DNA from 4 places in the Streptomyces sp. NPDC031049 genome. Region 1 is predicted to be linked to each of the others. Evidence: riboswitches for the same ligand, from Rfam matches in the RefSeq annotation. Region 1 holds a riboswitch; each other region holds the start of a gene.

Region 1 (2,187 bases):
CAGCTGCGCCGCGCCTGGCACAGCCGGTAGACGAGAGCGGCGTACGACGATATCGCCGCGATGACGAAGCAGATGGTTCTGATGGAGTTCACGGCCTGATTCCTGTGGGGGGCGCCGCGCCTGCGGGGTGAGGGAAGAGCTGGGGACGGGAGGGGAGGAGCGGTCAGCCGGTGGCGTCGTGGTCGCCCAGCGGCACCTCGAGGCCGATGCCCTCGGCGGCCACGGCGACGGCGAAGTCGAAGAACCGCGCCTCGTCCCGGACGCTGTCGTGCGTGCGGCTGAAGACCTGGAACACCAGCAGCCCGATCAGATTGCTCCACAGCACGATGCCGCGCTCGATGATGTCCGAGAACGGAGCCTCGGGCACGCCGCCGAACAGCTCCACGGCCGCCGGCAGCAGCAGCGGCGGACCGGACACCGCCCTCCGGGGCGGGGTGAGTTCACCGGCCTCGAGGGCGGAGCGCACGATGCCGGCGAGCACCGCGGGGGTGCGCGAGGCGGGCGGGACCGTCTCCTGCGGGGCGTGGTAGCCCGGCACCGGCGAACCGTAGATCAGCGTGAACTCGGCGGGGTTGGCGAAGGACCACTCCCGCAGCGCGCGGGCGGCCGCCAGCAGCCGGGCACCCGCCGGGCCGCCCGCCTTCCTCGCCGCCTCGTCGGCCTGCTCCATCGCGGCGCCGGACGCGTCGTAGGCGTCCACCACCAGCGCGGTCAGCAGGTCGTCCCGGTGCGGGAAGACGGCTTCCACCTCGGTGACGGAGAGCCCGCCGGCGTCCGCCACGGCAGCCGTGGACAGCCCCGCGGCACCTGCCTTCACCAGCACGCGGCGCGCGGCGTCCTTGACGGCCGCGGGCCGCGCCTCGTCGTTGTCATCGGCCCGGTCTGTTGCGGAAACCTCCATGGCCCACACCGTACCCGGCGGCACCGGCCGTGCCGATCTCCGGTACCGGGGCCGTCCGCGCCGTGCATCCCGATCCGGCCACCCCCGGCGAACAGCGGAAACGGGGCAAAGTCCAATGAAGGTCCCCGGACCCTCGCCGTGCGCCGACTCCCGGGCGGGGATGGCATGATGACGGCGACAGGGCGACGGCGGTCCGAGGAAGCCGGTGGGAATCCGGCGCGGTCCCGCCACTGTGATCGGCGAGCGGATCCCTGCGGGCCACTGCCCCCTCGCGGGCGGGAAGGCCGGGACGAGCGGTGACCCGAGAGCCAGGAGACTCACGCGGTCGCCTCCTCCACCCACACCGGGGCGGATCTCCCCGGGGAGAGGAAGGTGCGGCATGCCCGCGAACCGGTCCGGGAACGCCTACGGACCCCGGCCGTGCCGGGTCGTCGTCTGCCGGGACTGCTGCTGCGGCAGCGCCAAGGTCACCGGCGTCGACCACGCGGCGCAGACAGCGCGCCTGCGGGCCGAGGTGCCCGTGCGCGTCTCCGAGTGCCTCGACGCCTGCGACCACGCCAACGTGGTCGTCGTACAGCCCTCCGCCGCCGGCCGCGCCGCCGGCGCCCGCCCGGTCTGGCTGGGACTGGTCAACGACCCCGACGCGACCGACGACATCGCCGCCTGGGCACGCGCGGGCGGCCCCGGCGTCGCCCCCATGCCGGAGATCCTCGGCCTGTACACCATCACCCCGCCGGGCAGGCGGAACCGGCCGTGACCGGGACCCTCCACCGGCGCGGAGCCCGCCCCCGCCCGCCGCGGCCGGCCGCCCCCGGTGGCGCAGGTCACGTGTAGCGACGGGGCCGCCGGTGCATGTCGTACAGGACACCGAACGCGAGACGAGGAGCCCGGGACGATGCCGACGACGAGCCGCGGTGCCGGAGAGGAGAGCGCCGGGGCGCTGGACGGGATCCGGATCGCGGACTTCTCCCGGGTGCTGGCCGGGCCGTACGCCACCATGCTCCTCGCCGACCTCGGTGCCGAGGTCGTGAAGGTGGAGCGGCCCGGCACCGGCGACGAGACCCGCGCCTGGCGCCCGCCCGCCGACGCCGACGGCACCTCCACCTACTTCCTCGGCGTCAACCGCAACAAGCGCTCGGTCGCCCTGGACCTGAGCACCCGTGAGGGTCGGGAACGGGCCCGGGAGCTGATCGCCCGCTCGGACGTCGTCGTGGAGAACTTCCGGCCCGGCACCATGGCCCGGCTGGGACTCGGGCCCGACGAACTGCTCGCCGCCGACCCGCGTC
Region 2 (2,187 bases), on a different contig from region 1:
GCGCGGCGGTCCGATCTTCCCGGCGGTGCTGCTGGGCACCGCGACGGCCATGGCCTGCTCCGGCCTGCCCGGGTTCGGCACGGCCCCGGCCCTCGCGCTCGGGATCGCCGCGGCGGCGGCCGCGGTGACGGGGCTGCCGCTGGCCAGCGCGGTGCTTGCGGTGCTGCTGATCGGCGGCGACGCCGACGACCAGATGCCGCTGATCGTGACCGCGTCGGTCGTGGCCTTCATCGTCGCCCAACTCGTGCGCCGCGGGCGGCCCGAGGAGACACCGGAAGCACCCGGCGGCGAGGACGGCGCGGGCGGTGCCGGGCGGGCGGCGGGGGCGGGGCCGTGACGGCGGGGCCGGACAGGGGGCACGGCCGCCGTCCGCGCGGGGCCGTGCGGTCCGCGCGGCCCTGGGTGGTGCGGGGCGTCGTAGGGGCCGTCGTGGTCGCCGCGTACTTCCTGCTCCCCCTCGATCATCTCGGCCCCCGGCGGGCCGAGGTGAGCTGGGTGCTGTTCGGGGCCGTCCTCACGCTGGTGGCCGTACTGCTGCTGCGCCAGGTCCGCCACGTCCTCACCGACCGCCCCGACACCCGTCCCGGTCTGGCGCTCACCCTGCTGATGCTGCTGTCGGTGCACGTCTTCGCCGCCGCCTACTACTGCCTGGCCAAGCAGCCCGGCGAGTTCTCGGGGCTGCACACCCGTCTGGACGGGCTCTACTTCACCGTCGTCACGCTCGCCACCGTCGGCTACGGCGACATCACCCCGCGGGGACAGGCGGCGCGTGTGGTGACGATCGTGCAGATCCTGTACACGTTCGTGTTCCTCACGGCCGCCGCGACCGCCCTGAGCCAGCGGGTGCGCGCCATGGCCGTGCGACGGCTGGACCGTGACCGGCGCGAGTGACGGCACAGGGAGTGTGTGACCCGGGTCCGAGCGCCCCGTACGCCCTTGTCACCGCGGGTGCGGGCGCACTACTGTCACCACGCCTTGGTGAACGGGAAATCCGGTGCAAAGCCGGTGCGGCCCTCGCCACTGTGATCGGGAAGTCCGGCTCCGGCCCTCGCGGGCAGCCACTGGGTCATCACGACCCGGGAAGGCGGAGTTCGGGCGGTGGTACCCGTCAGCCAGGAGACCGGCCGAGGCGCGTCAACCATCCACGAGGTGCTGGAGAGGGTCTGCCGAGCCATGCACATAGCCGAGGGCTTCCTGCCTCCGGCGCACGCGATCGCCTGGGGTGTCGCGTCCGCGCCGTTCGTCGTCCACGGAGTACGGTCACTCACCCGCGAGGTCAGGGAGCACCCGGAGAGCACGCTGCTCCTCGGCGCCTCCGGGGCCTTCACGTTCGTGCTGTCCGCCCTGAAACTTCCCTCGGTGACCGGGAGTTGCTCCCATCCGACGGGCACCGGGCTGGGCGCCGTCCTGTTCCGGCCGCCGGTCATGGCCGTGCTGGGCACCATCACGCTGCTCTTCCAGGCGCTGCTGCTGGCGCACGGCGGGCTGACCACGCTCGGCGCCAACGTCTTCTCCATGGCGGTCGTCGGGCCGTGGGCCGGGTACGGCGTCTACCGGCTGCTGCGCCGCTGCGCCGCGCCGCTGATGGCCGCCGTGTTCTGCGCCGCGTTCACCGCCGACCTGTCCACCTACTGCGTGACGTCCGTGCAGCTGGCGCTCGCCTTCCCGGACCCGGGCAGCGGATTCCTGGGCGCGCTCGGCAAGTTCGGCTCGATCTTCGCGGTGACGCAGATCCCGCTGGCGGTCAGCGAGGGGCTCCTGACGGTCCTGGTGATGCGGCTGCTGGTGCGGTCCAGCAAGGGCGAGCTGACCCGGCTGGGCGTGCTGCCGGCGGGGACGAGGACGACGACGGAGCAGGAGGCGGCGGCCCGGTGAAGCGCGACACGAGGATCAACGCCCTGCTGCTGCTCGCGGTCGCCGCGCTCGCGGTGCTGCCGCTGGTGCTGGGGCTCGGCGACCACAAGGAGGAGCCGTTCGCCGGTGCCGACGCCGAGGCGGAGACGGCGATCACCGAGCTGGACCCGGAGTACGAGCCGTGGTTCTCGCCGCTGTACGAACCGCCCTCCGGGGAGGTCGAGTCGGCGCTGTTCGCCGTGCAGGCCGCTCTCGGCGCCGGCGTGCTGGCGTACTACTTCGGGCTGCGCCGGGGGCGGCGGCAGGGCGAGGAGCGGGCCCGCGCGTCGGCCC
Region 3 (2,187 bases), on a different contig from region 1:
TCGCGGAGTGGGTCACCAGCCTCGGCGACTGGGGCACGGCGCTCGTCGCGGTCTTCCTCGTCGCCTCCAGCGCCGCGATCTGGAAGATCTCCCGGCGCGAGGTGGTCGACCACACCAACGTCAACGACGTCGAGCCGGCCGAGCCCGGCGTGGTGACCCAGGCGATGGCCGCCGTCACCCCGCCGCCCACGGCCGCCGCCGAGGAGCTCGGGACCACCGTCCCGTCCCAGACCGACGCCGCCGACGCCAAGACCCCGTCGGCCACCACCGTCTGACCCGCAGAGAGTAGAGCAGCATGAGCATCGACTGGGCAGCCCTCGGCTCCGTCTTCGGGGTCAGCCTCGTGACCACCGTGGCCCTGGTGGGCCTGTTCGTCCTCGGCATCGCCGGCCTGTCCCGCAAGGAGCGGGCCGAGGCCCGGGGCGGCGGCGCGGCCCTCGCGGTGACCGGCGCCTACGCCTGCTTCGCCGCGTGCGCGGCTGCGGTGGCGTACGGCATCTATCTGATCGTCGCCTGACCCACGGCACGGCACCGAGAGGGGTGCGGAACGGAGAGCACCGTCCCGCACCCCTTTCGCGTGCCCGCGCACGCCCGCCGGGTGTGGGGCTCCGCACACTCCCCCCTCGCAGGTCAACAGCAAGTTGACGGGTGTTCGCGGGCCGTGGTGGACTGCCCGAGCCAATACGGCGGCAGGAGAGGAAGCCGGTGCGAATCCGGCGCGGTCCCGCCACTGTCACCGAGGGCTCGTCCCCCGGGAGCCAGGAACTCTCACCGCCGGTTTCGTCGAACCAGGGCGCGGACACCCTGAGTGAGGACATACCGCCATGCACGGCTGCCGCCGACCGAGGACCACCCCCGACACCTCGCCCTCCCCCACGCTCGGCTGAGCCGATGCGGGCCGAACGCGTCTTCGCGTACGGCGCCGCCGCCGGCCTGCTCGGCGACCTGCTCCTCGGCGATCCGCGCCGCGGGCACCCGGTCGCCGTGTTCGGGCGGGCCGCGGGCGCCGTGGAACGGGTGCTGTGGCGCGACCACCGGGGCCGGGGTGCGCTGCACACCGCCGTGTGCGCCGGTGGCGCCGTCGCCCTCGGGTCCGTCGCCGCACGGGCCGTCCGCACCTCCCCCACCGCCTCCGTCGCGCTGACCGGCGTCGCCACCTGGGCCGTGGTCGGCGGGACCTCGCTCGCCCGGGAGGCCGCCGCCGTCGCCGGCGCGCTGCGGTCCGGGGACGTCGAGGCGGCCCGCGCCCGGCTGCCGCACCTGTGCGGCCGCGACCCGCAGGCACTGGACGCCGACGGGATCGCCCGCGCGGTCGTGGAGTCCGTCGCCGAGAACACCTCCGACGCGGTGGTCGGCGCCCTGGTGTGGGGCGCCCTCGGCGGGGTGCCCGGCCTGCTCGGCTTCCGGGCCGTGAACACCCTCGACGCGATGGTCGGCCACAAGTCCCCCCGCTACCGGCGCTACGGCTGGGCCTCCGCCCGCCTCGACGACCTGGCCGGCTGGCCGGGCGCCCGGCTCACCGCCGCCCTGGCCACCGTGGCCGGCGGCGACGCGCGCGGCGCCGTCCGGGCCTGGCGGGCCGACGCCGCGCGGCACCCGAGCCCCAACGCCGGCCCGGTGGAGGCCGCGTTCGCCGGCGCCCTGGGTGTCCGGCTGGGCGGAACGCTCGCCTACGGGGGCCGGGTGGAGCACCGGCCCGTGCTCAACGCGGCGGCGGGCCGGCCCGTGCGGGCCGGCGACATCGACCGGGCGGTACGGCTCTCCCGGCGCGTGGGCTGGCTGGCGCTCGGCGTGTGCGCGGGCGCGCGGCTGCTGGCGGGCCGGGTCGTGAGGAAGGGACGGACGTCATGAACGGTGGTCTGCTGGTCGCCGGCACCACCTCGGACGCGGGCAAGAGCGTCGTCACGGCGGGGATCTGCCGCTGGCTGGTGCGGCAGGGCGTGAAGGTGGCGCCCTTCAAGGCGCAGAACATGTCGCTGAACTCCTTCGTCACCCGCGAGGGAGCCGAGATCGGCCGGGCGCAGGCCATGCAGGCCCAGGCCTGCCGGGTGGAGCCGACCGCGCTGATGAACCCGGTGCTGCTCAAGCCGGGCGGTGAGCAGAGCAGCCAGGTCGTGCTGCTGGGCAGGCCGGTCGGGGAGCTGAGCGCGCGCGGCTACCACGGCGGCCGGCAGCGGCAGTTGCTCG
Region 4 (2,187 bases), on a different contig from region 1:
GCGGGCAGCGTCTTCGTCGCCAGGCCCCGGCGCTCGGCCTCCCGGTAGGCGGTGTCGAACTCCTCGCCCCACAGGTCCACCAGCCCGGGCACGTCCGACGGCGAGAACAGCGACCACTGCGCGTCGTCGGCGACCCGGCGCATGAACTCGTCCGGCACCCAGTGCGCCAGGTTGAGGTTGTGGGTGCGCCGGGCGTCCTCGCCGGTGTTGTCGCGCAGCTCCAGGAACTCCTCGATGTCGCAGTGCCAGGTCTCCAGGTAGACCGCCGCGGCACCCTTGCGCCGGCCGCCCTGGTTCACGGCGGCGACCGAGGCGTCGAGGGTCTTCAGGAACGGGACGATGCCGTTGGAGTGCCCGTTGGTACCGCGGATCAGCGAACCCCGGCCGCGGATGCGGGAGTAGGACAGGCCGATGCCGCCGGCGTGCTTGGAGAGCCGGGCGACCTGGTGGTAGCGCTCGTAGATCGAGTCCAGCTCGTCCCTGGGGGAGTCCAGGAGGTAGCAGGACGACATCTGGGGGTGGCGGGTGCCGGAGTTGAACAGGGTGGGGGAGGAGGGCAGGTAGTCGAGGCGGCTCATCAGGCCGTAGAGGTCCGCGACCTCGTCCACCGAACGGAGCGTGTCGTCCTCGGCGAGACCGGCGGCGACCCGCAGCAGGAAGTGCTGCGGCGTCTCGACGACCTTGCGGGTCACCGGGTGCCGGAGCAGGTAGCGGCTGTGCAGCGTGCGCAGCCCGAAGTAGCCGAACCGGTCGTCGGCGGCCGGGTCGACGAGGGCGTCCAGGCGCTCGGCGTGCAGCCGGACGAACGCGGCGGTGCGGTCGGCGATCAGGCCCTCGCGGTGGCCGACGGCGACGGAGTCGGTGAAGGCGACCACGCCCTGGGACGCGGCCTCGGCGCGGATGCCGATGGTCAGCAGCCGGGCGGCCAGCCGGGAGTAGGCCGGGTCCTCGGAGATCAGGCCGGCGGCGGCCTCCGTGGCCAGCTCGCGCAGCTCGCGGTCGTCGGCGCGGGCGGACCGGCCGCGCAGTGCGGCGGCGGCGACCCGGCCGGGGTCGGCGTCGGGGAGGTCGGCGGTCAGCTCGGTCAGGGTCCGCAGCAGTGCGGCACCGGGCCCGTCGGACTCCTCGGTCACCGGCGTCGGCGCATCCGTCACCGGGTCGGCTGAGGCCGGGTCGGCTGGCGCGATGGTCACGTGGGGCACTCCCTCGCTCGGCACGGGGCCTTGCGGAGGGCAGGGGGCAGCTCACGAGCGCGCGCGGCGTCGCGTCCACCGGCCCATTCCGCGAGGCCCGGACGTCAGGGCACCCGGACCGGACGGCCGGGTGCACTGTCGGCAGGTCCTCGGACTGAACAGGCGTATGGGCACACGACGGGCGTGCGGACACACGCGAGTACACCGTTGCGGGACAGTTCCGGATTCGCACCGGATTCCCCTGCGGCGACAGCGAGCACGAGCATACATCTTGTGCCGTGTTCCGGTGACACCCCCAGATGTTGTGTCCTGGGCGGGGAGCGGCCCAGGCGCCCCGCGGTGGGCCGGTGGTGTCAGAGCGTCAGCCCGTAGGTGATCAGCATGATGTCGTCCAGCTCCGGCAGCGGATTCCAGTCCCGCTCGGGGGTGCGGACGAAGCCCAGGCGTTCGTAGATCCGGTGCGCGGCGTGCATGGTGCGCTGGCTCGACAGCACGATGCGCACGCAGCCCTCGACGGTCCGCGCCCGGTCCAGGCAGGCCCGCACGAGGGCCTCGCCGGCACCCCGGCCACGGGCGGCCCGGTCCACGGCGAGCATCCGTATCTCGGCCTCGCCGGGCCCGGCGATGTCCGCCATGGGCCCGCCGGACGGCACGAAGGTGACCCCGCCCAGCAGCCGCTCGCCGTCCACGGCGACCAGCACCTCGGCCGCCGCCGCCCGCTTCGCCACGTCCCTCAGCTCACCGAGGTAGGCGTCGCTCTCCCCGAAGTCCAGCAGCCCGTCCTGGAGATAGGCCTGCGCGGTGATCTCACCGACGGCGGAGTACTCGGCGGGGTCGGCCCGCCGGATGACGATGTCCATGGGCCCGAGTCTGCCCGAGGGGTACGACAACGGGCCGCCGGTTTTCCCACCGACGGCCCGTGGACAGCGCCCCGAAAGGGGCGCGGGGAACTGCGCGACCGGCCACGACGAAACCCGCAGCCGAACCGGCCACG

Evidence for each region. A riboswitch is a leader RNA that binds a small molecule or an ion and turns the genes downstream of it on or off. The one in region 1 is predicted to bind cobalamin.
Region 2: linked by a shared signal. The riboswitch ahead of ACZ45Q_RS13440 (energy-coupling factor ABC transporter permease) and the one ahead of ACZ45Q_RS24545 ((2Fe-2S) ferredoxin domain-containing protein) in region 1 are both predicted to bind cobalamin.
Region 3: linked by a shared signal. The riboswitch ahead of ACZ45Q_RS11630 (cobalamin biosynthesis protein) and the one ahead of ACZ45Q_RS24545 ((2Fe-2S) ferredoxin domain-containing protein) in region 1 are both predicted to bind cobalamin.
Region 4: linked by a shared signal. The riboswitch ahead of ACZ45Q_RS00795 (ribonucleoside-diphosphate reductase subunit alpha) and the one ahead of ACZ45Q_RS24545 ((2Fe-2S) ferredoxin domain-containing protein) in region 1 are both predicted to bind cobalamin.

The regions. Positions count from the first base shown of each region.
Region 1 covers NZ_JBVIGC010000015.1:109,629-111,815, forward strand. The annotation lists gene ACZ45Q_RS24535 (MAB_1171c family putative transporter) at 1-92, opposite strand, end outside; gene ACZ45Q_RS24540 (TetR/AcrR family transcriptional regulator) at 164-901, opposite strand; cobalamin riboswitch at 1,098-1,219, shown strand; gene ACZ45Q_RS24545 ((2Fe-2S) ferredoxin domain-containing protein) at 1,281-1,658, shown strand; gene ACZ45Q_RS24550 (CaiB/BaiF CoA transferase family protein) at 1,797-2,187, shown strand, end outside.
Region 2 covers NZ_JBVIGC010000006.1:355,166-357,352, forward strand. The annotation lists gene ACZ45Q_RS13430 (voltage-gated chloride channel family protein) at 1-337, shown strand, start outside; gene ACZ45Q_RS13435 (potassium channel family protein) at 430-891, shown strand; cobalamin riboswitch at 960-1,143, shown strand; gene ACZ45Q_RS13440 (energy-coupling factor ABC transporter permease) at 1,174-1,875, shown strand; gene ACZ45Q_RS13445 (energy-coupling factor ABC transporter substrate-binding protein) at 1,872-2,187, shown strand, end outside.
Region 3 covers NZ_JBVIGC010000005.1:388,034-390,220, reverse strand. The annotation lists gene ACZ45Q_RS11640 (inorganic phosphate transporter) at 1-275, shown strand, start outside; gene ACZ45Q_RS11635 (hypothetical protein) at 296-517, shown strand; cobalamin riboswitch at 649-787, shown strand; gene ACZ45Q_RS11630 (cobalamin biosynthesis protein) at 892-1,851, shown strand; gene ACZ45Q_RS11625 (cobyric acid synthase) at 1,848-2,187, shown strand, end outside.
Region 4 covers NZ_JBVIGC010000001.1:176,969-179,155, reverse strand. The annotation lists gene ACZ45Q_RS00795 (ribonucleoside-diphosphate reductase subunit alpha) at 1-1,193, opposite strand, end outside; cobalamin riboswitch at 1,317-1,459, opposite strand; gene ACZ45Q_RS00790 (GNAT family N-acetyltransferase) at 1,547-2,053, opposite strand.